One region of the Streptomyces sp. NPDC059443 genome, then DNA from elsewhere that is predicted to be linked to it. Evidence: riboswitches for the same ligand, from Rfam matches in the RefSeq annotation. Region 1 holds a riboswitch; each other region holds the start of a gene.
What was found. Region 1 has a riboswitch for cobalamin ahead of metE (5-methyltetrahydropteroyltriglutamate--homocysteine S-methyltransferase). Riboswitches for the same ligand answer to the same signal wherever they lie in the genome.
Positions count from the first base shown of each region.

Region 2: another riboswitch for cobalamin. It lies ahead of ACFXDJ_RS02280 (ribonucleoside triphosphate reductase); the one in region 1 lies ahead of metE (5-methyltetrahydropteroyltriglutamate--homocysteine S-methyltransferase).
Region 3: another riboswitch for cobalamin. It lies ahead of ACFXDJ_RS23790 (cobalamin biosynthesis protein); the one in region 1 lies ahead of metE (5-methyltetrahydropteroyltriglutamate--homocysteine S-methyltransferase).
Region 4: another riboswitch for cobalamin. It lies ahead of ACFXDJ_RS05550 (ABC transporter substrate-binding protein); the one in region 1 lies ahead of metE (5-methyltetrahydropteroyltriglutamate--homocysteine S-methyltransferase).

Region 1 covers NZ_JBHYVM010000003.1:57,362-65,095, reverse strand. Annotated here, with positions in the region: gene ACFXDJ_RS03580 (fatty acid desaturase family protein) at 1-632, shown strand, start outside; gene ACFXDJ_RS03575 (short-chain fatty acyl-CoA regulator family protein) at 687-2,087, opposite strand; gene aceA (isocitrate lyase) at 2,484-3,776, shown strand; partial or broken gene ACFXDJ_RS03565 (hypothetical protein) at 3,936-4,085, shown strand; gene ACFXDJ_RS03560 (3-hydroxybutyryl-CoA dehydrogenase) at 4,100-4,984, shown strand; cobalamin riboswitch at 5,134-5,360, shown strand; gene metE (5-methyltetrahydropteroyltriglutamate--homocysteine S-methyltransferase) at 5,515-7,734, shown strand, end outside.
Region 2 covers NZ_JBHYVM010000002.1:139,843-147,576, forward strand. Annotated here, with positions in the region: gene cobF (precorrin-6A synthase (deacetylating)) at 1-148, shown strand, start outside; gene ACFXDJ_RS02265 (aminotransferase class V-fold PLP-dependent enzyme) at 166-1,320, opposite strand; gene ACFXDJ_RS02270 (hemerythrin domain-containing protein) at 1,455-2,117, opposite strand; gene ACFXDJ_RS02275 (anaerobic ribonucleoside-triphosphate reductase activating protein) at 2,221-2,874, opposite strand; gene ACFXDJ_RS02280 (ribonucleoside triphosphate reductase) at 2,871-4,700, opposite strand; cobalamin riboswitch at 4,678-4,819, opposite strand; gene ACFXDJ_RS02285 (hypothetical protein) at 5,162-5,626, shown strand; gene ACFXDJ_RS02290 (GNAT family N-acetyltransferase) at 5,645-6,178, opposite strand; gene ACFXDJ_RS02295 (NADP-dependent isocitrate dehydrogenase) at 6,343-7,734, opposite strand, start outside.
Region 3 covers NZ_JBHYVM010000026.1:8,727-16,460, forward strand. Annotated here, with positions in the region: gene ACFXDJ_RS23780 (anion permease) at 1-558, shown strand, start outside; gene ACFXDJ_RS23785 (hypothetical protein) at 587-808, shown strand; cobalamin riboswitch at 956-1,119, shown strand; gene ACFXDJ_RS23790 (cobalamin biosynthesis protein) at 1,155-2,117, shown strand; partial or broken gene ACFXDJ_RS23795 (cobyric acid synthase) at 2,114-3,906, shown strand; gene ACFXDJ_RS23800 (putative cobaltochelatase) at 3,903-5,993, shown strand; gene cobO (cob(I)yrinic acid a,c-diamide adenosyltransferase) at 5,993-6,592, shown strand; gene ACFXDJ_RS23810 (cobyrinate a,c-diamide synthase) at 6,604-7,734, shown strand, end outside.
Region 4 covers NZ_JBHYVM010000004.1:222,056-229,789, reverse strand. Annotated here, with positions in the region: gene ACFXDJ_RS05580 (IclR family transcriptional regulator) at 1-768, opposite strand, end outside; gene ACFXDJ_RS05575 (bifunctional 4-hydroxy-2-oxoglutarate aldolase/2-dehydro-3-deoxy-phosphogluconate aldolase) at 860-1,510, shown strand; gene ACFXDJ_RS05570 (PfkB family carbohydrate kinase) at 1,507-2,508, shown strand; gene ACFXDJ_RS05565 (serpin family protein) at 2,513-3,742, opposite strand; gene ACFXDJ_RS05560 (glycoside hydrolase family 18 protein) at 3,840-5,156, opposite strand; tRNA gene ACFXDJ_RS05555 (tRNA-Trp) at 5,331-5,407, shown strand; cobalamin riboswitch at 5,616-5,749, shown strand; gene ACFXDJ_RS05550 (ABC transporter substrate-binding protein) at 5,786-6,778, shown strand; gene ACFXDJ_RS05545 (FecCD family ABC transporter permease) at 6,775-7,734, shown strand, end outside.

The DNA of each region.
Region 1 (7,734 bases):
GGAACTTCCTCAACGCCTGCTTCTTCGAGTACGGCATCGCGGCGTACGACCTGGAGCTCGGCAAGAACCTGAGCAAGCGCCGCCGCAAGGACCCGGAGTTCCGCGCGCGGGCCAAGGCCGTGGGCCGCAAGATCCGCAAGCAGGTGCTCAAGGACTACGTGATCCACCCGCTGCTGTCGGGACCGTCGTTCCTCCCGACGCTCGCCGCCACGTTCACCGCGAACCTGGTCCGCAACATCTGGACCCACTCGGTGATCATGTGCGGGCACTTCCCCGAGGGCGTGAAGGTCTTCGAGCGCCGGTCGATCAAGGGCGAGACGCGCGGCCAGTGGTACCTGCGCCAGATGATGGGCTCGGCGAACATCAGCGGCAGCAGGGCCATGCACTTCATGACCGGCAACCTGTCGCACCAGATCGAGCACCACCTGTTCCCGGACCTGCCGAGCAACCGGTACGCCGAGGTCGCGGTGAAGGTGCGCGCGCTGTTCGAGAAGTACGAGCTGGAGTACGTCACCGGGCCGCTGCCCAAGCAGGTGTTCTCCGCGTGGCACAAGGTCTTCCGGCTGTCGCTGCCGAACAAGAAGCCCAAGGTCAACGCGCCGGACCGCCAGCAGGAGCTCGTCGCGGTCTGATGCGCAGCGCCGCCGCTCCCTGCCGGTCCGAGGCGCGCCGACTGGAGCAAATGGTCAGCTCCGGCTGACCGGGTAGGGGATGAAGGTGCTGCTGTTCTCGTCGACGGCCAGGGTCCGGCCGAGGGGCGGGACGGCTCGCTGGGGGCAGTCGAGCCGTTCGCAGAGGCGGCAGCCCATGCCGATGGGGGTGGCGGCAGCGGTGTTGTCGAGGTCGAGGCCGTCGGAGTAGACGAGGCGGGAGGCGTGGCGGATCTCGCAGCCGAGGCCGATGGCGAAGGTCTTGCCGGGTTCGCCCCAGCCGCCGCGGTGCCGGGTGATCGCGCGGGCCGTCCACAGGTAGCGCTGCCCGTCGGGCATGGCGGCGACCTGGACGTGGATGCGGCCGGGCGCGGCGAAGGCCTCGTACACGTTCCACAGCGGGCAGGTGCCGCCCGCGCGGGAGAAGTGGAATCCGGTGGCGGACTGCCGCTTGGACATGTTCCCGGCCCGGTCGACCCGGACGAAGGAGAACGGCACTCCGCGCAGCCTGGGCCGTTGGAGTGTGCTGAGCCGGTGGCAGACGGTCTCGTAGCCGAGGCCGAAGTGGTCGGTGAGCCGCTCGATGTCGTAGCGGAACTCCTCCGCGGCGCCGTGGAAGGCGGTGTACGGGAGGATCAGCGCGGCGGCGAAGTAGTTGGCGATGCCGATCCGAGCCAGGGCGTGGGCGGGGGCAGTCGGCGGGAAGTCCTGCGCCGCCAGCCGGTCGAGCTCGTCGCCGTACTCCAGCAGCGCGAGCTGGGTGGCCATCCGGAACGCCTGCTGGCCCGGCCGCAGCCGGTTCGACAGGTGCAGGACCCGGCTCGCGGCGTCGTAGTGGTGCAACCGGTCGGAGTCCGCGGCCAGCCGTACCCGGTGGCGATCGGCGAGCCGTCGGGTGAGGGCGCGTAGGACGTCCCCGGGGCGGATCCCGATGTCGCCGGCGAGTTCCTCCGCGGCCAGGTCGGCTTCGTGGAGGTAGTTCTGGCGGCGGTAGAAGAACTCGCGGATCTCCTCGTGGGGCGAGCGAGGCGCGTCGATCAGGCCCCCGTCCCTGCCGTCGGCCGCCTCGGCGAGCCGCTCGGTCAGCAGCTGGCCGCGCCGCCCGAGGTCCAGTAGGACCGAGGCCACGGCGGGCATGCGGGTGGCGAGTTCGGCCAGGTCCGAGGGGGAGACCCGGGCCTCGGCGACCTCCCCGGCCAGCGCCTCGCGCAGGTCGGCCACGAGACGGCTGGTGTCCCGTTCCGAGAAGAAGCAGGGATCGACGCCGAAGGCCTCGGTCAGTCTCAGTAGGACGGGGACGGTCAGTGGGCGGGAGTCGTGCTCCATCTGGTTGAGGTAGCTCGGCGATATCCCCAGGACGCGGGCCAGCTCGGCCTGGCTCATCCGCCGTTCCTCGCGCAGCCGCCGCAGCCTGGATCCCGCGTACGTCTTGCTCACCGTATTTCCTCCCCCGTGGGACACACGCTCCGGCGAGCCTACGCGCATCGCGTCGTCGCCAACCTTCGCAAGCTTGGCAAAACGGCTGTCGAAGATGCGCAGAAATTAGCAATCATCCCTTCTTGAGGGCACTGAGTGCCACTGCCAAAGTCTGTGGTGCGGCCCGCCGAACCCGGTGGCCGAGGCAGACGCTCCGGGCCCGATTCATGCCCTGATTCCGGAGAACCCGGCCGTCTTGTCCCGGCAACCCGGCAACATTGCTCAGCTCGGCCCACGGGCGGGGTCGGCGGCCGCGATCCACTACTTAGGCACAGGGTGCCAATGCGCTGAGCGATTGATCAGAGCATTCGCAGACCCGGCGATCAGCGATCAGCGATCACGGAAACGGTGACGGTCATGGCAGAGGCGAACACGACGACGGCGGCGGCGGCCCAGCGGCTGGAGCAGCGCTGGGCGTCCGACCCCCGCTGGGCGGGCATCGAGCGGACCTACAGCGCCGAGGACGTGGTGCGGCTCTCCGGCAGCGTCCGCGAGGAGCACACCCTCGCCCGCCGCGGCGCCGAGCGGCTCTGGCGCCAGCTGCACGAGCAGGACTACATCCACGCCCTGGGCGCGCTGACCGGCGGCCAGGCGGTCCAGCAGGTACGGGCCGGACTCCAGGCGATCTACCTCTCCGGCTGGCAGGTGGCCGCCGATGCCAACCAGGCGGGCCACACCTACCCGGACCAGAGCCTGTACCCGGTCAACTCCGTTCCCCAGGTGGTCCGTCGGATCAACAACGCGCTGCTGCGCGCCGACCAGATCGCCACCGCCGAGGGCGGCGCCGACACCACCGACTGGCTGGCGCCGATCGTCGCGGACGCCGAGGCCGGATTCGGCGGCCCGCTCAACGCCTTCGAGCTCACCAAGGCGATGATCGCGGCGGGTGCGGCCGGCATCCACTACGAGGACCAGCTGGCCTCCGAGAAGAAGTGCGGCCACCTCGGCGGCAAGGTCCTCGTCCCCACCTCGCAGCACATCCGCACCCTGAACGCGGCCCGCCTCGCGGCGGACATCGCCGACACCCCGACCCTGATCATCGCCCGCACCGACGCCCTCGCAGCGAACCTCATCACCAGCGACGTCGACGAGCGCGACGCACGGTTCGTCACCGGCGAGCGCACTGCCGAGGGCTTCTACCGCGTGCGGAACGGCATGGCCCCCGTCATCTCGCGCGGCCTCGCCTACGCCCCGTACGCCGACCTCATCTGGGTGGAGACCGGAACCCCGGACCTGGCCCAGGCCCGCGAGTTCGCCGAGGCGATCCACGCGCAGTACCCGGACCAGATGCTCGCCTACAACTGCTCGCCGTCCTTCAACTGGAAGGCGGCGCTGGACGACGACCAGATAGCCAAGTTCCAGCGCGAGCTCGGCGCGATGGGCTACCGCTTCCAGTTCATCACCCTGGCCGGATTCCACTCCCTCAACCACGGCATGTTCGACCTGGCCCGCGGCTACGCCGAACACGGCATGACCGCCTACGTGGACCTCCAGGAGCGCGAATTCGCCGCCCAGGCACAGGGGTTCACCGCGGTGAAGCACCAGCGCGAGGTGGGGACAGGGTACTTCGACCTGGTCTCCACCGCCGTCAACCCGGCCTCCTCCACCACCGCGCTCGCAGGTTCCACCGAGGAAGAGCAGTTCCACTAAACCCTCTTCTTCGACCGTCCCCCGCCGGCCAGATTCCGCGTGGGTGCCCGACCGCCGTTCGTGTCGGGCACCCACCGCCCCGCTGAGGAGAACCACATGTCCCTGAAGCCCCCGACCAGCAGTGTCCGGGTTCTCGGCGCACCGGGCGAGCGCCACGAGGAGGTCAAGGAGTACCGCCTCGGCGAGCAGGTCGCGACCCTCATGGTCCGCCCGCGCGGGTGGCACCTCACCGAGGAACACCTGGAGACCGACGGACGCCCGGTGTCCGCCTCCCTCGTCGACTTCGGCCACCTCGTCCGCCACTCCGCCGCGCAGGTGAACGCGTGAACGCCCCCGCGCGGGCGTCCCGCATCCAGCGCGTCGGAGTCGTCGGTGGAGGCCAGATGGGTGCCGGAATCGCCGAGGTGTGCGCCCGAGCCGGCCTCGACACCGTCGTAGCCGAGTCGGACGCCACCGCCGGCCGCGCCGCCCGCGAGCGCGTCGCCGTCTCACTGGAGCGCGCCGTCCAGCGGGGCAAGCTGGACCGGATCTCCGCCGAAGACGCCCTGGCCCGGCTCGTGTTCACGGGGGACCTGGAGGACCTCGCCGACCGGCAGCTGGTCATCGAGGCCGTGACCGAGAACCCGGACGCCAAGACGGAGATCTTCACCGCCCTAGACAAGATCGTCGAGGATCGGGAGGCCATCCTCGCCACGAACACCTCGGCCATCCCGATCATGCGGCTGGGCATGGCCACCGGCCGCGCCGACCGGGTCGTGGGCTTGCATTTCTTCAACCCCGTCCCCGTCCTGCCGCTGGTCGAGGTCGTCTCCTCCCTCCACACATCGGCGGACACCCTCGTCGCAGTCGAGGCCTTCGCCCGCGAAGCTCTGGGCAAGACCACGGTCCGCTCCCAGGACCGGGCCGGCTTCGTCGTCAACGCCCTGCTCGTCCCCTACCTCCTCTCGGCCATTCGCATGGCCGAATCCGGGTACGCCAGTGCCGCCGACGTGGACGCCGGAATGGAACTGGGCTGCGCCCACCCCATGGGGCCGCTCAAGCTCGCGGACCTGATCGGCCTGGACACGGTCGCGGCCATCGCCGAGTCCCTCTACGAGGAGTTCAAGGAACCCCTGTATGCCCCGCCCCCGCTGCTCCAGCGGATGGTGCAGGCGGGTTTGCTGGGCCGCAAGAGCGGCCGCGGGTTCCACACGTACGGCCGGGGCTGAGGGTCCCGGCAGGTCTCCGGGCCTGAGGGTGCGCCGGAGGCGCGCGAGAACGGTGGGGGTGTGGCGCGTGGTGTCGCCGCACCCCCACCGTGTCTCATTTCCCCGTCCGACATGTGGAAAGTCGTGTCCCTTCCCCGGTCGGTCGACCTACTGTGGGCCTCGCAGCTGGTTCGCCCCCGCCCTCCAGGCGGGAAGCGTCGTAAGAGGGAACCCGGTGGGAATCCGGGACTGCCCCGCAGCGGTGAGCGGGAACGACCGCCGTCATACGCACTGGGACCTGAACCGGTCCTGGGAAGCGACGGCCATTAGGTGCCCGCCGGGAGACCGGCAGGCGTGCCCGCGAGTCCGAAGACCTGCCCGTTGCCCGTGCGCGATCGACCGCGCACGGTTTCCCGGTGACCTCGTGGGCGGGTCGGCGTGCATCTCGGGCGGATCCTCCCCGTCGCGTACCTCGGTCGTACGCGATCACGGCGGGCCGCCCGTTGCGGCACCCCTTCGCATCCTCGGCCCGTCACCGGGTCCATGGAGACATGCTCGCGAAGGAGAGTTCCGTGACCACCTCGAACCCCGCCGTACGCGCCACCGTGTACGGCTACCCCCGCCAGGGTCAGAACCGTGAACTGAAGAAGGCCGTCGAGGGCTACTGGAAGGGCCGCGTCACCGCCGAAGCCCTCCGGGACACCGCCCGCGACCTGCGCCGCACCAACTGGCAGCAACTGGCCGAGGCGGGCATCACCGAGATTCCGACCGGTGACTTCTCGTACTACGACCACGTCCTGGACACCACGGTCATGGTCGGCGCGGTCCCCGAGCGCCACCGGGCCGCCGTGGACGCGGATCCCCTGGACGGGTACTTCGCCATGGCGCGCGGCACCCAGGACGTGGCCCCTCTTGAGATGACCAAGTGGTTCGACACCAACTACCACTACCTGGTCCCCGAGCTCGGCCCCGACACCGTCTTCACCGCCGACTCCGCCAAGCAGGTGGCCGAACTGAAGGAGGCCCTGGCCCTCGGCCACACCGCCCGCCCGGTCCTGGTCGGCCCGGTGACCTACCTGCTCCTCGCCAAGCCCGCGCCCGGCGCGGCCGCCGACTTCGAGCCGCTGACCCTGCTCGACCGGCTGCTGCCCGTCTACGCCCAGGTCCTCGCCGACCTGCGCGCCGCGGGCGCCGCATGGGTCCAACTGGACGAGCCGGCTCTGGTCCAGGACCGCACCCCGGCCGAACTGAACGCCGCCGCCCGCACCTACCGGGAACTCGGCACCCTGACCGAGCGCCCCAAGCTTCTCGTCGCCTCCTACTTCGACCGTCTCGGCGAGGCCCTGCCCGTGCTGGCGAAGGCGCCCGTGGAGGGACTCGCCCTCGACTTCACCGACCGGGCCGCCGCCAATCTCGACGACCTCGCCGCGGCGGGCGGCCTCCCCGGCAAGCGGCTGGTCGCCGGCGTGGTCAACGGCCGCAACATCTGGATCAACGACCACCAGAAGTCGCTGACCACCCTCGGCACCCTCCTCGGCCTCGCCGAGCGGGTCGACGTCGCCGCTTCCTGCTCCCTGCTGCACGTCCCGCTGGACGCCGAGACCGAGCGCGACATCGACCCGCAGATCCGGCGCTGGCTCGCCTTCGCCCGCCAGAAGACGACCGAGATCACCACCCTGGCCCGCGGACTCGCCCTGGGCACCGACGCGATCACCGCCGAACTCGCGGCGAACCGGGCCGACCTGGCCTCCCGGGCGACCTCCGCGATCACCCACGACCCCGCCGTCCGGGCGCGGACCGAGGCGATCACGGACGCGGACGGCCGCCGAGCCCAGCCCTACACCGAACGGGCCGCCGCCCAGCACGCCCACCTGGGCCTGCCGCTGCTGCCCACCACGACCATCGGGTCCTTCCCGCAGACCGCCGAACTGCGCGTGGCCCGGGCGGACCTGCGCGCCGGACGCATCGACACCGCCGGGTACGAGGAGCGGATCGAGGCCGAGATCCGCGAGGTGCTCTCCTTCCAGGAGAAGACCGGGATCGACGTCCTGGTGCACGGCGAGCCCGAACGCAACGACATGGTCCAGTACTTCGCCGAGCAGCTCACCGGCTACCTCGCCACCCAGCACGGATGGGTCCAGTCCTACGGCACCCGCTACGTGCGCCCGCCGGTCCTGGCCGGGGACATCTCCCGTCCCGACCCGATGACCGTCCGCTGGACCACGTACGCCCAGTCGCAGACCGCCAAGCCGGTCAAGGGCATGCTGACCGGCCCGGTCACCATGCTCGCCTGGTCCTTCGTACGGGACGACCAGCCCCTGGGCGAGACGGCCCGCCAGGTCGCCCTTGCCCTGCGGGACGAGGTGACCGACCTGGAGGCGGCCGGTACCTCCGTCATCCAGGTGGACGAGCCCGCCCTGCGCGAAACGCTCCCGCTGCGCGCCGCCGACCACACCGGCTACCTGGCCTGGGCCACGGAGTCCTTCCGCCTCACCACCAGCGGCGTCCGCCCGGACACCCAGATCCACACGCACATGTGCTATGCGGAGTTCGGCGACATCGTCGAAGCCATCGAGAACCTCGACGCCGACGTCATCAGCCTGGAAGCCGCCCGCTCCCACATGCAGGTGGCCGACGAGCTCGCCGGCGCCGGCTACCCCCGCGAGGTCGGACCGGGCGTCTGGGACATCCACTCGCCCCGCATCCCCTCCGCCGATGAGGCAGCGGCCCTCCTGCGCAAGGGGCTGGAGGCGATCCCCGCCGAACGGCTC
Region 2 (7,734 bases), on a different contig from region 1:
CTACTGGGGCGCCTACGTGGGCACCCCCGACGAGATCCTGGTCTCGGGGAAGCTGGCCGAGGTGGCCGGCAGGATCGAGGAGCTGCGCGCCGAGGCCCGCGCCCGCAAGGGCTGGATCATGGACACGTACCTGCTCCGGCGCGGCTGACCGGGCCCTGGGCCAGGCTAGGCCAGGTAGGCGGGCAGGACCTCGGCGAGCCGTTCGTACTCCTCGGCCCGGTTGTAGACCTGCCCGCACACCCGGATCCCGCCGCCGCCCGCCCACGGCCAGATCAGCACCCGGATTCCGGCCTCCGCCGCGATCCGCTCGCGCAGGACGGTGGCGTCCTCGCGGGTCTCGGCCGTTCCGGCGGGCAGCCGCAGGGCGCGCATGGGCAGGCCCTCGGTGTGCGGGAGCGCGGTGAGTCCGGGGATGGCGGCGAGCAGCGCGGCGCCGTGGGCGGCCAGCGCGCTGTTGTGGGCCCGTACCTTGGCGGCGTCGAGCCGCTCCAGGAGGTCCAGTCCCTCCGGGGCGGCGAGCCAGCCGGTGTAGTCGACGGTGGCGCGGTACTCGACCGAGCGCGGGAAGCCGTGGTGGTCCTCCCAGGACGGTACGAGGGCGCGGACCCGGTCGCGGTGGCCCGGGGCCACGGCGAGGATCGCGGTGCCCGACGGGGCGTAGCCCCACTTGTGGAGGTTGCCGAACCAGAAGTCGGCGCCGCCGCCGAGCGGGTCGGCGAGCGCGCCGGGCGCGTGCGCGCCGTCCACGACGGTGGTGACGCCCCGGGCCCTGAGGTCGGCGAGCAGCCGGGGCGAGGCGATGACCCGGGCGGTGGGAGAGCTGATGTGGTCGAGCAGCGCCACCTTCGTGCGCGGCGTCAGCCCGGCCAGCACGGATTCCCGTACGGCGTCCTCGTCGGGGAGGAACGGGTCCAGGGTGACGGTGGTGACCCGGGCGCGGCGGGCGGCGGCCTCGACCACGGTGCCGTAGCCGTGGTCGGTCACCAGGATCTCGTCGCCCTCGGCGAGCTCGATGGCGTCGAGGGCGAGGTTGGCGCCTTCGGTGGCGTTGGAGATGAAGGCGAGCCCGTCCGGGTCCGCGGCGCCGAGGCGGGCCGCGATCCGGGCGCGGGCGGCGCCGAGGCGGTCGGAGGCGCCGATGAAGAAGGCGTCGGGGTCGGCGTGCGCCTCGGCCGTCAGGGCGGCCTGGACCTCCCGCACGGGGTGGGGCACCGCGCCGAAGGAGCCGTGGTTGAGGTGGGCGACGGCGGGGTCGAGCCCGAACAGGGCCCGGCCGCCGGCGAACTCCGCGGGGCGTATCGACTCGGTGGGCGCGGTCACGTCGACCTCCGTGAGGGGGTGGTGGGGTGGGAGCGGGGGCGCTGATGTTCCAGTGGATCATCCCCCGGCGCCGCCCGCCCCGGAACCCCTCAAAGAGACGACCTAGCCCATCAGGGCCTCACGGCCTCAGGCCCTCAGGGCTTGCCGTCCGGCCGGAGCCGCAGCTCCCGCCGGCGGAAGTTCCGCTCGCCGACCGCGCGCCAGATCACCCGGGGCGGGAGCGGCATCTCGCCGATGATCATCTCCCGCTCCTGCGCGTCCGCGTCCTTGAGGATCATCCCGAGGACGGTGAACAGCTTGCTCTTCGGCACCGCCGTCCGCGCCGCTTCACCGACCATCGCCCATTCCTCGGGCGAGACCACCCCGGCGACCAGCGGCAGCACCTCGCGCTCCTCCTCGTCGAAGTGCGCGTCGACCGACCGCGACACCTCTTCGAGTACGGCGACCAGCTCGGCGCCGTCCCGCTCGTTGACCACGGCCGACCACCGGTCCAGGAGCGCGGCGGCCCGGGCGAGGCGCTCCGCCAGGCCCTCGTGCTGGTCCTCCATCCGGCGCCACAGATCCCCCTGCCCGGGAAGCCGTTCGGTCAGCTTCGGCCACAGCAGCGCGTCTTCGCCCGCGTGGTGGTGGTGCAGGGTCTCCAGCAGCAGCGACAGCCGCTCCGCGACCCGTTTGACCTGCGCGCGGCCCCCCTCGGGCGCCGTGCGCACCCGGTCCGCCGCCTCGTGGAACTCCCGCCGGAACATCCGGTGGACCACGACCATGTCGTGCGTGAACGGCCTTCCCTGACTCTCCATCTCCGATGACCCCCCGGTCTTGACGGACACGTCCGCCACCAGCGTGACGCACCCCGGCCCGCAGGCGCCAGGGCGCACGGCAGCGCGCGGGCGGATCGGGACACTAGGACTTCGGCGGGCGCATCTCCTGGCGGAGTGTGGCCCGCGCACCCAGTCCGGCGAGCCAGTCGTCCAGGTCCGCCATCGCGGGCGGGTCCAGGAGGGACGGGTCCACCGTGGTGCGGAGCTGGTGGGGCACGCCCGAACTCAGGAGGAGTCGCAGACTGCGCTCCGCCGAGGCGGCCGCGTGGCCGACTCCGGTGACCCGCTCGTAACGGCCGGGCGGGGCCTTGACGTCGAAGCCGACCCAGTCCAGCAGGCCCCCGTCCAGCAGCCGGGCGAGACGCCGGGGGAAGGCTCCGCCGGTGTGCAGGCCGACCTGGAGGCCCAGGGCGCGTGCCTCTCGTACGGCCTGCGCGAGACCGCGCTGGAGCAGCGGCTCCCCGCCGGAGAAGACGATCCCGTCGAGCAGCCCCGTACGGCGGGCGAGGTGGCCGAGCACCTCGTCCCAGGAGACGGCGGCCGGGGCACGGGCGGGCAGCAGGCCGGGGTTGTGGCAGTAGCCGCAGCGCCAGGGGCAGCCCTGGCAGAAGACGGTGGTCACGAGCCGGCCCGGCCAGTCGCAGGTGGACAGGCGGGACCAGCCGCCGATCCGGATGACCTCGGCGGAGGCGGCCGGGCCCGGCGGCACGGCGGGGGCCGGGGGTCCGGAGGTCACGCCGCCGCCTTGAAGGGGACGCGCTCGGCGTGTTCGCCCTTCTTGCCGATGTTGAAGGAGGACACCGGGCGGTGGTAGCCCATGACCCGGGTCCAGACCTCGCACGCCGCGCCGCAGCTGGGGCACTCGGGCCGCTCCCCCGCCAGGTAGCCGTGGTCGGCGCAGATGGAGAAGGTCGGGGTGACCGTCAGGTACGGGAGCCGGAAGGTCTCCAGCGAGCGCCGTACGAGTGCGCGGCAGGCCTCGGCCGTCGGGATCCGCTCGGGGGTGTACAGGTGCAGGACGGTGCCGCCCGTGTACTTGCCCTGGAGTTCGTCCTGGCGCTCCAGCGCCTCGAAGGGGTCGTCGGTCCATCCGACGGGCAGCTGCGAGGAGTTGGTGTAGTACGGGTTGGCGTCGGTGCCGGCCTGGAGGATCCCGGGGAAGCGGGCCCGGTCCTCCTTCGCGAAGCGGTAGGTGGTGCCCTCGGCCGGGGTGGCCTCCAGGTTGTAGAGGTGGCCGGTGCTCTCCTGGAACTCGACCATCCGGGCCCGGACCCGGTCCAGCAGCCGGACCGCGAGGGCGTAGCCCTCGGGCGCGGTGATGTCGTAGGCGTCCGCGCTGAAGTTGCGGATCATCTCGTTGACGCCGTTGACGCCGATGGTGGAGAAGTGGTTGCGCAAGGTGCCCAAGTACCGCTTGGTGTAAGGGAAGAGGCCGCCGTCGATCAGCTCCTGGACGGTGGCCCGCTTGAGTTCGAGGCTGTCCTTGGCGAGATCGCACAGCCGGTCCACCGCGGCCAGCAGTCCCGGCTCGTCACCGGCGTACGCGTACCCGAGCCGGGCGCAGTTGAGGGTGACGACCCCGAGCGAACCGGTCTGCTCGGCGCTGCCGAAGAGGCCGTTGCCGCGCTTGAGCAGCTCCGTCAGATCGAGCTGGAGGCGGCAGCACATGGAGCGGATCATGTTCGGTTCGAGTGCGGAGTTGATGAAGTTCTGGAAGTACGGGAGCCCGTACTTGGCCGTCATCGCGAAGAGCCGCTCGGCGTTCTCGCTCTCCCAGGGGAAGTCCCGGGTGATGTTGTAGGTCGGGATGGGGAAGGTGAACACCCGTCCGGTGGCGTCCCCTTCGGTCATCACCTCGATGTACGCCCGGTTGATCAGGTCCATCTCGGCCTGGAGCTCGCCGTAGGTGAAGCCGGCTTCCTCGCCCGCGACGACCGGGATCTGATCGCGCAGGTCCTCGGGGCAGGTCCAGTCGAAGGTGAGGTTGGTGAAGGGGGTCTGGGTGCCCCAGCGCGAGGGCACGTTGAGATTGTGGACCAGCTCCTGGATGCACTGCCTGACCTGCGGGTACGTCATCGCGTCGAGGCGGACGTAGGGGGCGAGGTAAGTATCGAAGGAGGAGAAGGCCTGGGCGCCCGCCCATTCGTTCTGCAGGGTGCCCAGGAAGTTCACGATCTGGCCCACGGCCGAGGACAGGTGCCGGGGCGGGGCGGAGTCGATCTGGCCGGGGACCCCGCCCAAGCCCTCGGCCAGCAGGGTGCGCAGGGACCAGCCCGCGCAGTAGCCGGAGAGAATGTCCAGGTCGTGGATGTGGAAGTCGCCCTCCCGGTGGGCGCGGGCCACGTCGGCCGGGTAGACCTGCTCCAGCCAGTAGTTCGCGGTGATCTTGCCCGCCGCGTTGAGGATGAGGCCGCCGAGCGAATAGCCCTGGTTGGCATTGGCGTTCACCCGCCAGTCCCGGCGGTCCAGGTACTCGGTCACGGTCTCTACGGCATCGACGACAGCAGTCACGGCAGCCCTCCCACGAGGCTCGGCACGGAAGTACGGATCACATGCCGGCAGGGGTCGGACTCGTCCACACGGGGTGGACACAACCGTTGCGGGGCAGTCCCGGATTCACACCGGATTCCCTGTGACTCGGTCGGGGCGAACCCCGCCGAACCGGCAGGGCCAACACTACATATGGATGCGAGCAGGACCTGCAACCACTACATATTGGGTGACGAAGGTCCCGGGGCAGAGGCCTTCCGGCCCTCGGGCCGCGGGCCTCCCTAGTCCGCCGCCTCGGCCGCGGACGACCGTTGCCCGGACGCCGAGGGCGGCTCTTCACCTAGGAGTGGACAAAGGCGCGTTGCCTGTACAACTGCTGTGATCATCGGGCGCCACGGGCCTTTCAGCGGAATAGGGAATTCCCCTGGCCTTCCGGCGAAAGTGGCGCATAATCGTCTTCATGCGGCTTGAACAAGCCTCTTGCCGCGTATGGTCACGCATGCATGGGGGGCATCGTGCCGATGAGTGATTCCATGGGCGATTCCGTGAGCGATTCCGTGGGAGCCGGCATATTTCCGGCCACGTCCGTCGAGTTTTCCCGCCTGCTCACCACCGTACGGCGGTGCAGGGTGCTCACCGTCACCGGACGGTTCCGGGAGCCCCGGAGCCTGCTGGTGCGGGAGATCGGGGAGCGGCTCGCGTCCAACTTCTACGACGGCGTGGCCGTCGTCGGCATGGACCACCGCTTCGGGGTCCGCGACCTGACGGCCGCGCTGGGCTGCGTACCGGGCATGCCGTTCCTGCCGTACGGCACGGTGAACGCGGCGTCGTGGCTGGCCGAGCGCGACATGCTGCTCGTCCTCGACGGCTCCGACCACCTCGCGCCCGAGACCCTGGCCTGGCTGCGCGACCTGCTCACCGCGGCCCCCGGCCTGCGGATCCTGTCGGCCGGACGCCATCCGCTGGGGTTCCCGCAGGAACGGGTGCACCGGCTGTGAACTCCGCGCCCCGACCGGCTACTCGGCCCGCCAGTCCTCGGCCAGCAGCCCCATCACCACCTCGTCCGTGAACTCCCCGCACACCCAGGCCGCCCGGCGCAGGGTCCCCTCCAGGACGAATCCGTTCGCGCTCGCGGCCCGGATCATGGGGAGGTTGTCGGCCAGGGTGTCCACCTGGAGCCGCTGCAGCCCGCGCACGGAGAACCCGTAGCGGCACAGCAGTCGCACGACGTCCTCGCCCAGGCCCCGGCCACGGCTGCCGGGGCGCAGCGAGATGCCGAGGTGGGCGGAGCGGTTGTGCGCGTCGATGGCCCAGAGCAGGGCCTCGCCCGCCAGTTCGCCGGTGGCCCGCTCCACTACGGAGAAGCAGGCCACGGCGTCGGAGGGCTCGCGGGGTTCGTACGGGGAGTGCCCGCTCGCCGCCCCGACCGGCCGCCAGGGCCGCGTGTCGGCGCGCGAGCGCGTGGCCACGTCCTCGTAGAGCTCGGCGTGGAGCACGGCCACGTCGTCGGTGTGCCGGGCGCGCAGTCCGGCCAGTTCTCCTTGAATCATGCGGCCTTACTAGCCTGCGCCGGGCCGCGGCCACAACCGGGTTTCCGCCCCGGGGCCCGCCCCGGACACGGCTCCACCCCGGACACGGCTCCGCCCCGGTCGGCGGCTGCCGGCCGGGGCGGACCCGTTGAAGCGGTGTTTCCAGTGTGTCCCTACCGGCAGACCTAGCCGAGGATCGCGAGCGCCTGGTTCAGCGTCGCGGACGGCCGCATGATCGCCGAGGCCTTGGCGGCGTCGGGCTGGTAGTAACCGCCGATGTCGGCCGGGGAGCCCTGCACCGCGATGAGCTCGGCGACGATGGTCTCCTCCTGCTCGCCCAGGGTCTTGGCGAGCGCCTCGAAGGAGGCGGCGAGCTCGGCGTCGGCGGTCTGCTTCGCCAGCTCCTGCGCCCAGTACAGGGCGAGGTAGAAGTGGCTGCCGCGGTTGTCGATGCCGCCCAGCTTGCGGCTCGGCGACTTGTCCTCGTTGAGGAAGGTGCCGGTCGCGCGGTCCAGGGTGTCCGCGAGGACCTGGGCGCGGGCGTTGCCGGTGGTGGTGGCGAGGTGCTCGAAGGAGACGGCCAGCGCGAGGAACTCGCCGAGCGAGTCCCAGCGGAGGTAGTTCTCCTTGACGAGCTGCTGCACGTGCTTCGGGGCGGAGCCGCCGGCGCCCGTCTCGAAGAGGCCGCCGCCGTTCATGAGCGGGACGACCGACAGCATCTTGGCGCTGGTGCCCAGCTCCAGGATCGGGAAGAGGTCGGTCAGGTAGTCGCGCAGCACGTTGCCGGTCACCGAGATGGTGTCCTCGCCGCGGCGGATGCGCTCCAGGGAGTACGCGGTGGCCTCGACCGGCGAGAGGATCTCGATGGTCAGACCGTCGGTGTCGTGGTCGGCGAGGTACGTCTTGACCTTGGCGATCAGCTGCGCGTCGTGCGCGCGGCCCTCGTCGAGCCAGAAGACGGCCGGGACGCCGGTGGCGCGGGCGCGGGTGACGGCGAGCTTGACCCAGTCCTGGATCGGCGCGTCCTTGGTCTGGCAGGCGCGGAAGATGTCACCGGCGGCGACCTCCTGCTCCAGGACCGTGGCACCCGAGGCGTCGACGACGCGGACGGTGCCCGCGGCGGCCAGCTCGAAGGTCTTGTCGTGGCTGCCGTACTCCTCGGCCTTCTGGGCCATGAGGCCGACGTTCGGCACCGAGCCCATCGTGGACGGGTCGTACGCGCCGTGCGCACGGCAGTCGTCGATGACGACCTGGTAGACACCGGCGTAGCTGCTGTCCGGGAGGACGGCGAGCGTGTCGGCCTCGGCGCCGTCCGGGCCCCACATGTGGCCGGAGGTGCGGATCATGGCCGGCATCGAGGCGTCGACGATGACGTCGGACGGAACGTGCAGGTTGGTGATGCCCTTGTCCGAGTCGACCATCGCGAGGGCCGGGCCCTCGGCGATCTCGGCGTCGAAGGAGGCCTTGATCGCGTCGGCGTCGGGCAGCGCGCCCAGGCCGTTCAGGATGGTGCCGAGGCCGTCGTTCGGGGACAGGCCGGCGGCGGCCAGGGTCTCGCCGTAGCGGGCGAAGGTCTT
Region 3 (7,734 bases), on a different contig from region 1:
ATCATCCGCACCATGGGCAGCGGCCTGACCGACCTGCAGCCGCAGCAGGGCTTCGCCGCCCAGACCTCGGCCGCCAGCGTCATCCTGGCCTCCTCGCACCTCGGCTTCTCCCTCTCCACCACGCACGCGTGCTCCGGCGCCGTGATGGGCTCGGGTCTGGGACGCAAGGGCGGTGTGGTCCGCTGGTCCACCGCCACCCGCATGTTCATCGCGTGGGGCCTGACCCTGCCGGCCGCGGCCCTGGTCGCTTCCGGTGCCGAGCTGGTCATGCGCACCGGTGACATCGGCGTCGTCGCCGTCGCGCTCTTCCTGGTCGCCTCCTGCGTCGCCATCTGGTTCATCTCGCGCCGCCAGGTCGTCGACCACACCAACGTCAACGAGGTCGCCCCGGCCGGCGCCGAGGAGCCGGGCGTGGTCACCACGGCCATGGCCGCCGTCGCCGTCCCGCCGGTCGCGGGCACCGCCGCCGGCACCACCGCCGCGGTGACGGACGAGGCCCTGAAGGCCACCATCCCGGCCGCCCCCGCGACCCCCGCGGCTCCGGCCGCCGCGGTCTGACCCCGAGAACGACAGAGGAATCCGCAGCATGAAGATCGACTGGGCAGCACTCGGCTCCGTCTTCGGGGTCAGCCTCACCGCCACCGTCGTCCTCGTGACCCTGTTCACCCTGGGTCTGATGGGCCTCTCCAAGCACGAGGCCGCCACCGAGCAGGGCGGCGCCGCCACCCTGGCCCGTACCGGCGCCTACGCCTGCTTCGCGCTCTGCGCGGCGGCCGTGAGCTACGGGATCTACCTGATCGTCGCCTGAGACGCCGGGCCCCGTGTTGAAGGCTCCCTCCGGGTTCACCCCGGGGGGAGCTTTCGCGTGCCCGCCCCCTGCCTCGCCGCCGCCCCGGACCCGTCCCGCACCCGTCCCGGCCCACCCGTCTCCACCACCCCACAGCAGGTCAACGGCGAGTTGACGGGCCTTCGCGGTGCGTGGTGGACTGCCCGAGCCAATACGGCGGCATGGAGAGGAAGTCCGGTGCGAATCCGGCGCGGTCCCGCCACTGTCACCGGAGCACTCAAGCCGAGTGCGACCGGGAGCCAGGAACTCTCGCCGCCGGACACGTCGAACCAGGGCGCGGACCCTGAGTGAGGACATACCTGCCACCATGCGTGCCGATCGCGTCTTCGCGTACGGCGCCACGGCCGGCCTGATCGGCGACCGGATCCTCGGGGATCCGCGCCGAGGGCACCCCGTGGCCGCCTTCGGACGAGCCGCCGCCACGGTCGAACGCGCCCTGTGGCGCGACGACCGCGCCCGCGGCGCCCTGCACACCCTGGTCTGCGCCGGGGGCGCGGCCGCCATCGGCGCGCTGGGCGCCCGCGCCGTGCGCTCCCGGCCCGCGGCTGCCCGCATAGCCCTGACCGCCGCCGCCACCTGGGCCGTCGTGGGCGGCACTTCCCTGGGCCGCGAAGCCCGCGCCATCGGCGGGGCGCTCGCCGCCGGAGACGCCGAGACGGCCCGCGAGCGGCTGCCGCACCTGTGCGGGCGCGACCCCCAGGCCCTGGACGAACAGCAGATGGCCCGCGCCGTGGTGGAGTCGGTCGCCGAGAACACCTCCGACGCGGTGGTCGGAGCCCTGGTGTGGGGCGCCGTCGGCGGCGTCCCCGGACTGCTGGCCTTCCGCGCCGTGAACACCCTGGACGCGATGGTCGGCCACAAGTCCCCCCGCTACCTGCGCTACGGCTGGGCCTCGGCCCGGCTCGACGACCTCGCGGGCTGGCCGGGCGCCCGGCTGACGGCCCTGGCCGCCGTACTGGCCGGCCCCGACCGGCGGGGAGCCGTACGGGCCTGGCGCGCGGACGCCGCCAAACACCCGAGCCCGAACGCGGGGCCGGTGGAATCCTCGTTCGCCGGGGCGCTCGGCGTCCGGCTGGGCGGGACCCTGGCCTACGGGGGGCGGGTCGAGCACCGGGCGGTGCTCAACGGCGAGGAGGGGCGGCCGGTGGAGGTCGCCGACATCGAGCGGGCGGTCCGGCTGTCGCGGCAGGTGACTTGGGTGGCGCTGGGGGCCTGTGTGGCCGCCCGGACGCTGATCTCCCGTACGAAGAGGAAGGGGCGGCGCGCATGAGCGGCGGCGCGAAGCGCGGCGGGGGGCTCCTCGTCGCCGGTACGACATCGGACGCGGGCAAGAGCGTGGTCACGGCGGGCATCTGCCGGTGGCTGGCGCGCAGCGGGGTGAAAGTGGCCCCGTTCAAGGCGCAGAACATGTCCCTGAACTCCTTCGTGACGCGCGAAGGCGCGGAGATCGGCCGGGCGCAGGCCATGCAGGCGCAGGCCGCGCGCGTGGAGCCGACCGCGCTGATGAACCCGGTGCTGCTCAAGCCGGGCAGCGACCGCAGCAGCCAGGTGGTGTTGCTGGGCAAGCCGGTGGGCGAGATGAGCGCCCGCGGTTTCTTCGGGGGGTCCGGGGGGTCGTCCCCCGGGAAGGCGCTGCACGGGGGACGTCAGGAGCAGTTGCTCGGCATCGTGACGGACTGCCTTGAGCAGTTGCGGGGCACGTATGACGCCGTGATCTGCGAGGGGGCGGGCAGCCCGGCCGAGATCAACCTGCGGCGCACCGACATCGTGAACATGGGCATCGCGCGGGCCGCGCGGTTCCCGGTGGTCGTGGTCGGCGACATCGACCGGGGCGGGGTCTTCGCCTCGTTCTTCGGCACCACGGCGCTCCTGTCGCCCGAGGACCAGTCGCTGATCGCGGGCTACCTGGTCAACAAGTTCCGCGGCGACGTCTCCCTGCTGGAGCCCGGCATGGAGATGCTGCGGGGCCTGACGGGGCGGGCGACGTACGGGGTGCTGCCCTTCCAGCACGGTCTGGGCATCGACGAGGAGGACGGCCTGCGGGTCTCCCTGCGGGGTGCGGTACGGGAATCCGTGGTCGCCCCGCCCGTCGGCGAGGACGTGCTGCGGGTCGCGGTGTGCGCGGTCCCGCTGATGTCGAACTTCACGGACGTGGACGCGCTCGCGGCGGAGCCGGGGGTGGTGGTGCGGTTCGTGGACCGGGCCGAGGAACTGGCCGACGCGGACCTGGTCGTCGTACCGGGTACTCGGGGGACGGTCAAGGCGCTGGCGTGGCTGCGAGAGCGGGGGCTCGCGGACGCCCTGGCCCGGCGGGCCGCCGAGGGGCGGCCGGTGCTGGGCATCTGCGGCGGGTTCCAGGTGCTGGGCGAACGGATCGAGGACGAGGTCGAGTCGAAGGCCGGTTCCGTGCCGGGGCTCGGGCTGCTGCCGGTGCGCGTGCGCTTCGAGCGGGAGAAGACCCTGGCGCGGCCGGTGGGTTCGGCGCTGGGCGAGTCGGTCGAGGGCTACGAGATCCACCACGGCGTGGCCGAAGTCCTGGGCGGGACCCCCTTCCTGGACGGCTGCCGGGTCGGGGAGGTGTGGGGCACCCACTGGCACGGCTCGCTGGAGTCGGACGGCTTCCGCCGGGCGTTCCTCCGGGAGGTCGCCTCGGCGGCGGGCCGGCGCTTCGTTCCGGCTCCGGACACGTCGTTCGCCTCGCTGCGTGAGGAACAGCTGGACCTGCTGGGCGATTTGATCGAGGAGCACGCGGACACGGATGGTCTGATGCGCCTGATCGAAGGCGGGGCCCCGGCGGGCCTTCCGTTCCTCCCCCCGGGCGCGCCGTGACGGAGACCCTGCGGGGCCCGTCCCCTACCCGCCCTTCCACCGTTCCCCGGGCTCTGCCCGGACCCGCGCCTCAAACGCCGGCGAGGCTTGAATTGCGCTGCGCGCAATCCAGCCCGCCGGGCCAGATCCAGCCCCGCCGGCGTTTGAGGCGCGGGGTCCGGGGCAGCGCCCCGGCAGCGGCGCCGCAGACGACAACGGTCCGCACCTTCGAAGGAGTGAGCAACACGTGAGTACGCCCTACCCGTTCACCGCACTGGTCGGTCAAACCGACTTGCGCCTCGCGCTGCTGCTCAACGCCGTGAGCCCCGCGGTCGGCGGCGTACTCGTGCGCGGCGAGAAGGGGACGGCCAAGTCCACGGCCGTCCGCGCCCTGTCGGCCCTGCTGCCACAGGTCGAGGTGGTCCCCGGCTGCCGGTTCAGCTGCGCGCCCACCGCCCCGGACCCCGTCTGCCCCGACGGCCCCCACGAGAACGGTCCCGCCGCCGCCCGGCCCGCCCGCATGGTGGAGCTGCCCGTCGGCGCCTCCGAGGACCGCCTCGTCGGCGCCCTCGACATCGAACGCGCCCTCGCCGAAGGCGTGAAGGCCTTCGAACCCGGCCTGCTGGCCGACGCGCACCGCGGGATCCTGTACGTCGACGAGGTCAATCTGCTCCACGACCACCTCATCGACCTCCTCCTCGACGCCGCCGCGATGGGCGCCTCCTACGTCGAGCGCGAGGGCGTCTCCGTCCGGCACGCCGCCCGCTTCCTCCTCGTCGGCACGATGAACCCCGAGGAGGGCGAGCTCCGCCCGCAGCTCCTCGACCGGTTCGGGCTGACCGTCGAGGTCGCCGCCTCCCGCGAGCCCGTCCAGCGGGTCGAGGTCGTGCGCCGCCGGCTCGCGTACGAGGACGATCCGGCGGGCTTCGCCGGCCGCTGGGCCGGGGACGAGAGCGAGGTCCGCGCCCGGGTCGTGGCCGCGCGCGCCCTGCTGCCGAAGGTCGTCCTCGGCGACACCTCGCTGCTGCAGATCGCCGCGACCTGCGCCGGTTTCGAGGTCGACGGCATGCGCGCCGACATCGTGATGGCCCGGACCGCGACCGCGCTCGCCGCCTGGGCCGGGCGGACCGAGGTGCGCAAGGAGGACGTGCGCCAGGCCGCCCTGCTCGCGCTCCCCCACCGCCGCCGCCGCAACCCCTTCGACGCGCCGGGCCTCGACGAGGAGAAGCTGGACCGGATCCTGGACGGGTTCCCCGACGACGAGCCGGACCACGAGCCCGAGCCGGATCCGCAGGGCCCGGGCGAAGGCCCGCAGGACGACGGCCCCGACGGCGGGGGCGGCGTACCCCCGCAGGGCTCGGGACCCGACACGCCCGAGGCGGAGGCGGAGGCGGAGGCGGAGCGGCAGCCGGAGCCCGAGGCCCCGGAGGCGCCCGAGCCGCAGCCCTCCGGCCAGGGCGCCGACGCGGCCGAGCAGGCCGCCGTACGGGCCTCCGAGCCGTTCCGCACCAAGATGCTCAGCGTCCCGGGGCTCGGCGAGGGGGCGTCCGGCCGCCGCTCGCGCGCCCGTACCGCGCACGGGCGCACCACCGGCGCCCAGCGCCCCCGGGGCCAGCTGACGAAGCTGCACCTGGCGGCGACCGTCCAGGCGGCCGCCCCGCACCAGAAGGCGCGCGGGCGCGCCGGGCGCGGCCTGGTGATCCGCAAGGACGATCTGCGGCAGGCGACGCGCGAGGGCCGCGAGGGCAACCTCGTCCTGTTCGTGGTCGACGCCTCCGGCTCCATGGCCGCCCGGCAGCGCATGAGCGCGGTCAAGGGAGCGGTGCTCTCGCTGCTGCTCGACGCCTACCAGCGCCGCGACAAGGTCGGTCTGATCACCTTCCGCGGCTCCACCGCCGAGCTGGCCCTGCCGCCCACCTCCTCCGTCGACTCCGCCGCCGCCCGGCTGGAGAAGCTGCCGACGGGCGGGCGCACCCCCCTCGCCGCCGGGCTGCTCAAGGCCCGTGAGGTGCTGCGGATCGAGCGGCTGCGGGACCCCAGCAGGCGGCCGCTGCTCGTGGTCGTCACCGACGGGCGGGCCACCTCGGCCGGCGGTGTCGGGGGCGACCCCCGTGAACTGTCCGGACGCAGTGCCCGGCTGCTGGCGGCCGAAGGGGTCGCCTCCGTGGTCGTGGACTGCGAGGCGGGACCGGTCCGGCTGGGGCTGGCCGGGGTACTGGCCACCGACCTGGGCGGCCCCGCCGTCACCCTCGACGGGCTGCGGGCCGACTCGCTGGCCGGGCTCGTGAAGAACGTACGTACCTCATCCCAGACCCAGACCATCAGGAGGGCCGCGTAATGCCTCAGGGACAGCCGTCCGTCGTTCCGGACGACGGACTCACGACGCGTCAGCGCCGCAACCGCCCGCTCGTCTTCGTCCACACCGGACCGGGCAAGGGCAAGTCGACGGCGGCCTTCGGCCTGGCGCTGCGCGCCTGGAACCAGGGCTGGCCGATCGGGGTGTTCCAGTTCGTCAAGTCGGCGAAGTGGAAGGTCGGCGAGGAGAACGCGCTGAAGGTGCTCGGCGCCTCCGGCGAGGGCGGTTCGGTCGTCTGGCACAAGATGGGCGAGGGCTGGTCCTGGGTCCAGCGCGACGCGCAGCTCGACAACGAGCAGGCCGCCAAGGAGGGCTGGGAGCAGGTCAAGCGCGACCTGGCCGCCGAGACGCACCGGCTGTACGTGCTGGACGAGTTCGCGTACCCGATGCACTGGGGCTGGATCGACGTGGACGAGGTCATCGAGGTGCTGCGGAACCGTCCCGGCACCCAGCACGTGGTGATCACCGGCCGCAACGCGCCGGAGAAGCTGGTGGAGTTCGCGGATCTGGTCACCGAGATGACCAAGGTCAAGCACCCGATGGACGCCGGCCAGAAGGGCCAGAAGGGCATCGAGTGGTGACCTCGTTCAACATGCCGCGGCTCGTCATCGCCGCGCCGTCCTCCGGGAGCGGCAAGACCACCGTGGCCACGGGCCTGATGGCGGCCTTCTCGGAGCGCGGCCTCGCCGTGTCCCCGCACAAGGCCGGGCCCGACTACATCGACCCGGGCTACCACGCGCTGGCCACCGGCCGGCCGGGGCGCAACCTGGATTCCTTCATGTGCGGGCCGGAGCTGGTCGCTCCGCTGTTCGCGCACGGCTCGGCCGGATGCGATCTGGCCGTCGTCGAAGGGGTCATGGGCCTCTACGACGGGGCGGCGGGGCGGGGTGAGCTGGCGTCCACGGCGCAGGTGGCGAAGCTGCTGCGGGCGCCGGTGGTGCTGGTCGTCGACGCGTCCTCGCAGTCGCGGTCGGTGGCGGCGCTGGTCCACGGCTTCGCCTCGTTCGACCCTCAGGTGCGGCTGGGGGGCGTGATCCTGAACAAGGTCGGCTCAGACCGGCACGAGGTGATGCTCCGGGAGGCGCTGGAGGAGGCCGGGATGCCGGTCCTCGGCGTCCTGAGGCGGGCTCCGCAGGTGGCTGCCCCTTCCCGTCACCTGGGTCTGGTCCCGGTGGCCGAACGCCGCCGCGACGCGGTCGCCTCTGTCGCGGCGCTGGCGGAGCAGGTCCGCCAGGGCTGCGACCTGGACGCGCTGATGGCCCTGGCACGGACCGCTCCGCCATTGGCCTGCGAAGCCTGGGCTCCGTACGAGGCTCTGTTCCCCCACCCCGCCCCTTCCCGAAACTGGGGCTCCGCCCCAGACCCCGCGCCTCAATCGCCGGCGGGGCTGGATATTGCCGCTGCGCGGCATCTTTCAGCCCGTCCGGCGTTTGAGGACCGGGTCCGGGCAGAGCCCGGTTTCGGGAAGGGGCGGGGTGGGGGACCTGTCATCGCCGTCGCCGGAGGGGCCGCGTTCACGTTCTCGTACGCCGAGCACTCGGAGCTGCTGCAAGCAACCGGCGCGGAGGTGGTCACCTTCGACCCCCTGAGGGACACCGCGCTGCCCGACGGAACCACCGGCCTGGTGATCGGCGGCGGGTTCCCCGAGGTGTACGCCCCCGAGCTGTCCGCCAACGAGCCGCTCCGCAAGGCCGTCGCGGCGTTCGCCGCAGCCGGTGGCCCG
Region 4 (7,734 bases), on a different contig from region 1:
GCGCAGCGCGGGAACGTAGGCCTCGATCTCCTCGCGGGAGACCAGGAACGTGACCGTGGTGACGCTGACCCCGCCGACGGGGCGGCCCGTCGGGCCCAGGATCGCGGCGCCGAGGCAGCGGATGGTGGGCTCGTTCTCCTCGTCGTCCAGTGCGAACCCTTGGCCTCGGACCGTCGCCAGCTCGGCGTCCAGCGCCTGCGGCGTGGTGAGCGTGTTCGGCGTGCGGCGCGGCAGCCCGGCGGCGGAGACCAGCTCGCGCACCTCGGCCCGCGGCAGGTGGGCCAGGATGCTCTTGCCGATCGCGGTCGTGTGCAGCGGCATCCGCATGCCGACGCGCGAGGCGGTCCGGAAGGGCTGGTCGCTCTCCAGTTTCCGGATGTAGGTGATGGTCTCCCCGCTGTGCAGTGCGAGGTGGACCGCCTGCCCGGTGGCCTGCTGGAGATCGCGCAGGATCTGTTCGATGCCGGCCGGCTCCCCGCCGCTGACCTGCGCGGACAGGGCGCGCAGCCGGGGGCCGGCGGCGTAGCGGCTCTCGCCCTCGGAGCGTACGAAGCCCTGCTCGATCAGTGCGGCCAGGATGCGGAAGGTGCTCGACTTGGGGACCGCGGCCGCCGCCGTCACGTCGGTGAGCCGGTGCGGGCCGCCGGGCGCGGCGACGGCCTCCAGGATCCGCATCGACTTCTCCAGCGCCGTGCCCGCCGCCGAAGTCCGGCCGCCGCGCGCGGTGTTTTCGGCCTCCGCGTCCTCAGGTCTTCCGTCCGTGGACACGTGATCTCCAGAGATGGGTATGGTCTGCATCAGAGATGTTCCGTTACACAATACCAAGTTCCATTACGTGGAACAAATGGGGGGCTGTCCCGTGTCCTGTCACCCGTACGCGGTCATCACCGCACAGCGCCTGCTGCCGGTCCTGCGCAACGCCGACGCCGACGAGGCCGTCCACCACACCACCGCCCTGCTGGCCGCGGGCTGCCGCGCGGTCGAGCTCACCACCTCCACGCCCGGCTGGGCCGAGGCCGTCGCCCGCACCGTGTCCCGCGCCGACGCCCACGGCCGCCCCGCCCTCATCGGCGTCGGCACCGTCACCACCGCCGAGGACGCGAAGACCGCCCTCGACGCGGGCGCCGCCTTCCTCATCTCGCCCTACCCGGCCCCCGAGGTCCGTGCGGTCGCCGTGGAGCGCGCGGCCGTCTTCATCGAAGGCGGCTTCACCCCGGGCGAGATCGCTTCCGCGGTCCGGGCGGCCGGAGCCGCGAAGGTGTTCCCCGCCCATGTCGGCGGTCCCCGGTTCGTCCGCTCCCTCAAGGCCGTCCTCCCGGACGCCCTGATCATCCCGACCGGCGGCATCAGGCCGGGTGAGGTCCGGGAGTGGCTCGCCGCCGGGGCCGCGGCCGTGGGCATAGGCAACGGGCTGCCCGCCGACCCGGGCGAGCTGGCCGCCGTCTTCGCCGACCTCGCCAGGCCCTGCTGCGGCGAATGTGCGGGTGCGGGTGCGGAGCTCCGGCCGTGACCGGGCCGGAGGAGTACGACGTCCTCGTGCTCGGCGAGGTGCTCGCCGAGATCCACGTCGACTCCGCCCTGCGCGACGCCGCCGACGGCACCCCCGCCCGTATCTCCTACTCCGGGGACGCCCTCAACGCCGCGGCCGCGGCCGTCGCCGCCGGAGCCCGCACCGCCCTGCTCGCCGTCGTCGGCGGGGACGAGCTGAGCGTCCCGCTGCTGGCCCGCGCCGCCGCGCTCGGCGTGGACGTCACCCACGTACGCCGCTCCCCGCGCCCCAACGGCGCCTATCTGCTCTCCGCCGACACGGAGGGCGACCGCGAGTTCGTGTACTGGCGCACCGGCAGCGCCGGATCCACCCTCTCGGTGGAACACGTGGAATCCTGGCGGGAGCTGCTGACCGGCTCCAAGGCCCTCATCACCAGCGGGATCACCGGCGCCCTGTCGCCGAGCAGCCGCGATGCCGTGCTGGCCGCGGCCGAGGCCGTGTACGAGGCCGGCGGGCACCTCTCGTACGACCCCAACTTCCGCTCCCGGCTCACCAGTCGGAGCGAGGCCCGCGATCTGCTGGCCCGCATCGCCCCGCTGACCGGGCTGTTGAAGACCTCCTGCCCGGCCGACGCGCTGGCCCTGGTCGCCACCGACGACCCGGCCGAGGCGGCCGCCCGCTACCGGGCACTGGGGGCCCGTGCCGTCGTCGTCACCGCGGGTGCCGGCCGGCTGCTCCTGGACGAAGGCACGGGCAGCGGCCCGGGTGGCCGCACGGGGGCGAGGTACCTCCCCGTCCCCGTCAACCCCGACCCGGTCGACGCGACCGGCGCCGGCGACTGTTTCACCGGCACCGCCACCGCCCGGCTCGCGCTTGGCGACACCCTCGACGACGCCGTCGCGTACGCCATGGCGGCCGCCTCGCTCTCCGTGTCCGGCCGCGGCGGCACCGGACGCGTACCCGGTTTCACCGAGACGGCCGCCCTGGCCGCCGCCCACCGCCTCAGCACTGCCGGTTGACGGCCTAGCCCTCCTCGTCCCAATCCTCGTCCTCGCCCCACTCCGCCTTGTTCTCCTCGTAAGGGAGCGGATCCGCGACCCAGCCCGTGGCGAGGACGAGGCGGGAGGTCCGGTGGACGGCAAGGAAGCCGAAGGGACGGTGGAAGGAGACCTGGGCGCGACGGACGCGGTACCTCGGCCGGGGCGCGGCGCAACCGATGGCCGCGACGATCGCCGTCACGGCCGCCGCCTCGAAGCCCTCGGCATGGAAACGCGCCACGGCCGACTGACGGGCCGAGTCGATGGTCAACGGGTCGGTGCTGATCCCCGGGAAGTGGCCTTGGCGGTCGTCCGAGGCGCTCTCCAGCCCGAACAGCCGCGGATGATGAAGGAGATCGTGCTCCGCCTTCACCTCGAATGCCACCGTCGAGATGTCCAGCCGGTGTTGGGAGTCCTCCGAGAGCACCCGTGTGATGCGCAGCCCCGGCCCAGGGTCCCCTTCGGGGAGCTCGCTCGCGCCCATGGTGGGAATGGTCCGGGTGACGGCCGCGATGCCTGCCTGGAGGGTCTGGCCCGGCGGGGCCTGCGGCTCGCCGAGGACGAGGTGGACGTCCAAACCGCCGTCGCCCACCACCTCCAGCAGGGTCACCGGCCCCGTCGGCGCGTGGGCCACGCGGACCCGGTCCAGGAGGGCCGTGGTGCGGAACAGTCCGAGTACCGGGCCCTCGGCCCAGGGGCCTTGGCCGATCCGAGTCATCCAGGGCGTGAACGGCTGGATCCACCGCAGGCCGAGCGTCAGCGCCGAGGCGAGGACGAAGCGGCTGTCTTCGTCGAGGGCGACCGGTATCTTCTCGATGAGGTCGCCGGTGCGGTCGGCGGCCCAGGCGTCGAGCGCCTTGCGGTCGGTGTCCTCGTCGCCGCTCAGGGTGCCCCGCGCGCCGTCCGGGAGCCCGGCCAGCCACCGCTCCTCCAGCGGGAGATCCCGCCGGGTCCACAGTCCGGTCGCCGCGCGCAGGCCCCGTACGCCGTCCAGCGCGGCCAGCAGCTCCCGCGCGGCCTCGGCGGCCGTGTCGGCGGGTATGCCGAGGGTCGCGGCCAGCTCGGTGCGGGCCGGGCCGTCGGCGCCGTCGGCGAGGAGGGCCAGCAGCGGCCAGACCCCGGCCGCCGTGAACACCGTGCCCGCGCCCTGCGTCGCCGCGTGCTCCGCCCAGCGCGAGGTCAGCGCGTTGACCGCCCGTACCGTCTTGATCCTCATGCGCGGGAGCGTACGGGTTGGGGCGCCGCCGGGACGGGCATTTTTCCACCGCCCGGCGGCGCTGTTCAGGGTGTCGGCCGGCGGCGGGGCCGGCCCGTCAGTGGCCGCGCAGGCCCTGGTCGACGGCGGTCATCAGCTCGCCGTCGGCGGTGTCGGCGTCCAGGGACCAGAACATCGCACCGCCCAGGCCCTCTTCGCGGATGTACCGGGTCTTGGCGCGCAGCACCTGCGGGTCGTCGTACGTCCAGAGGGTGGAGCCGTCGAAGAGCCAGGCGCTCCCGTTGCGCCGGTCGCGGTGGACCTTGTAACTGCCGGAATCGGCAAGCTTCTTGAGGGCCTTGTAGTCCTCGTACCCGGCCGACCAGGTGGCCGGCGCCGGACCCGTCGCGGGCTGTCCCATGCCGTCCCCGCCGCCGCTGACGCCCGTCCAGCCCTGACCGTAGAACGGCATGCCCATCACCAGCTTGTGCGCGGGTGCGCCGCGCTGCTCCCAGGCGTCCACGGTGCCGTCGACGCTGAAGTCGTCGCGGGCGTACAGCGCGGACTGCTGGGCGGTGGTCTTCTCGCCCGAGACGTGGAAGTCGTAGCCCTGGAGGGTCACGAAGTCGAGGTCGCGCATGATCCGCCGGACGTCGAACCCCGCGTCGATCTTGGCGGGAGCGGTCGGGACGAAGGCCGTCAGCTGGTACTTCGACTTCCGCTTCTGGGCGCGGGAGTACGCGTCGAGCTGGGTGCGGAACTCGGCGACCAGCGCGGCGAAGTTCTTCTTGTCCTCGGGGCGGTAGGTGGTGTCGGAGTCGCCGGGCGAACCGGGCCACTCCCAGTCGATGTCGAACCCGTCGAAGATTCCGGCGGCCGCGCCCGCGCCGCCGCGGCTGCCGTCCTGCGGGAGGTTGCCCTTGATGTACAGGTCGATGCAGGACGCGACGAGCGCCTTGCGGGAGGCCGGGGTCAGTGCGGCGTCCGAGAAGTGCGTGGACCAGCTCCAACCACCCAGCGAGAGCAGGACCTTGAGCCCGGGGTGCTTGGCCTTCAGCTCGCGCAACTGGTTGAAGTTGCCGGCGAGCGGCTGGCTCCAGTCGTCGGCGACCCCGTCGACGGAGTTCTCGGCGTCCAGCGGACGCACGTAGTCGGCCCAGGCGTCGGCCTCCCCGGGGACGTTTCCGGTGAAGCACTTGCCGTCCGCGCTGATGTTGCCGAAGGCGTAGTTGATGTGCGTGAGCTTGCCCGCGCTGCCGTTCTTCTCAAGGTCCTGGACCTGGAAGTCCCGCCCGTAGACGCCCCATTGGGTGAAGTAGCCGACCTTCTTGTACGAGGTCTCGTGCCCGGAGCCGTCGTGGGCGGGAGCGAAGGCGGTCAGCAGGGAGAGGGAGCAGACGGCGACGGCCAGCCTGCCGAGCGTGCTGCGGCGCATGGGCTTCCTTTGCGGATGCGGGGAGTGGTGCCGGGGCGCGTGCGCTGTGCATGCGGAAACTATTGGTCTGGACCAGAGCCGGTCAAGGGGGCGGCACGATCCGGCTGGATCCGCGGCGGGTCCCCCAATTGATTGGATCTTCAGTCCGTCCCGTGGCATGGTTGGTCCTGCCGAAGGGGTGTAGCTCAGTTGGTCAGAGCGTCGGTCTCCAAAACCGAATGTCGCAGGTTCGACTCCTGTCACCCCTGCCATGCGTGAGCAGGCAGTACTGCGAAAACGGACTCCAGGGAACCTCCCCGGAGTCCGTTTTGCCGTGTTCCGGGGTCGGCGATCACTGGCCATGGCCATGGCAACAAGTCTGGCCCCCGGGCCCGTCTCGGCCGGAAGGCCGAAACGAGATTTCCCGGGGCCCCTCCCGCATGGCCGGCGCGGTGCGCCGGGACCGCCGGCGATCACCCGTCTGGCAGACTGGGCCGGGTTACCCAGGCGGTGCAGGACAGGAAACCGGTGCGAATCCGGTGCGGTCCCGCCACTGTGACCGGAGCCCCCACGGGAACCGGGAGTCAGACACTGACGCACCGCCTCTTCACATCGACCAGGGGACGCGGATCCCCCGGAGAGGCTTCGCCATGTCGTCGTACCCCCGCGCCCTGCTGCGCGCGCTCGCCCCCGTCCCGCTCCTGATATCGCTGGCCGCCTGTGGGGGCTCACCCGGAGCGCAGGACGCGGCCGCGGGACCGGGCGCCGCGCCCGGGTACCCGTACACCGTCACCAACTGCGGTGTCAGCAGCACCTATCAGGCGCCTCCGCAGCGGGCGGTCAGCATGAACCAGCACGCCACCGAGCTGCTCCTCGCCCTCGGGCTGGAGGAGAGGATGGCCGGCACGGCCTACCTCGACGATGCCGTACTGTCCGCCTACCGGCCCGCGTACGACAAGATCAAGGTGCTGGCCAAGGAGTACCCGTCCAAGGAGGTCCTGCTCGGCGCCAACCCCGATTTCGTCTACGGGGGTTACTCCAGCGCCTTCGACAAGGCGCAGGGCCGCGACCGTGAGGGGCTCGCCAAGTCCGGTATCAACTCCCGGCTCAGCATGGAGTACTGCACCGAGGGGCCGGTGGGCCTGGGGCAGCTCAAGACCGAGATCACCGAAGTGGCGCGGACCTTCGGAGTACCCGAGCGCGGCGAGAAGCTCATCGCCGACGAGCAGCGCCGCATCGACGCCGTCACGGGGCGCGTGAAGGACAAGGCCAAGCCGACGGTCTTCGCCTACGACTCCGGCGACTCCTCCGCCTTCACCTCGGGAGGCAACGGCATCGGCAACGAGATCGTCTCCCTGGCGGGCGGGACGAACGTGTTCGCCGACCTCAAGGACACCTTCGGTGACGTGTCGTGGGAGAAGGTCATCGAGCGTAAGCCCGAGGTCGTCCTCATCTACGACTACGGCGGCACCACCGTCGAAGCCAAGAAGCAGCGCCTGTTGAACGACCCGGCGCTGGCACAGGTTCCCGCGATCAAGAACCAGCGGTTCGTCGTGCTGCCGCTCTCCTCCGCCGTGCTCGGCGTGCGCGTGGCCGACGCGGTCGAATCGCTGGGCGCCCAGCTCCACCCCGACGCCGCGTGAGGCGCCGGCTCGCCCGCGCGTTCACCCGTACGCCCGTCGTCCTGGCCGTGCTCGCCGCCGCGCTGGCGCTATCGGCCGTGGCGGGGCTGGCCCTGGGGCCCGTACGGATCCCCCCGGGCCAGGTGCTCGACCTCCTGCTCGGCGGACCCGGAACGGGGGCCGGTCCGGGCGGCGGAGGCGGAGCCTTCCGGGCGATCGTGTGGGACGTCCGGATGCCGCGCGTGCTGCTCGGGGCGGTCGTCGGCGCCGGGCTCGCCGTCGCCGGCACCGTGCTCCAGGCCCTCGTGCGCAACCCGCTCGCCGACCCCTTCCTCCTCGGGGCCTCCTCGGGAGCCTCGGCGGGGGCGGTGCTGGTGATCGTCTTCGGCGCCGGGATCCTCGGGTTCGCGGGCGGGGCCGCCGTACCCCTCGCCGCCTTCGCGGGGTCGATGGGCGCACTCGTCGCCGTCTACGCGATGGCCCGGCGCGGCGGCGCCATGACCACCGGCAGGCTGATCCTGGCCGGAGTCGCCGTCCAGTACGTCCTGTCCGCCCTGACCAGCCTGGTCCTGGTCCTCGCCGCGCACCCCGACCAGATGCGCAGCGTGCTGTTCTGGACGCTGGGCGGCCTCGGCGGGGCCCGCTGGGGCGAACTGGCGCTGCCCGCCGCCGCCCTGCTCGTCGGCACCGGCCTGCTGATCGCCCTGGCCCGTCCGCTCGACCTGCTGCTCGCGGGGGAGGAGGGAGCGCACACCCTCGGCCTGGACACGGGCCGGTTCCGGGCCGCCGTCTTCGTCCTCACCTCGCTCGTCATCGGGGTGCTGGTGGCCTACAGCGGGGCGATCGGTTTCGTCGGGCTGATGGTTCCGCACGCCGCCCGCATGGTCGTCGGCGCCGGACACCGGGCGCTGCTGCCGGTGGCCGCGCTCGGCGGGGCGGTGTTCCTGACCCTGGCCGACCTGGCCGCCCGTACCGTC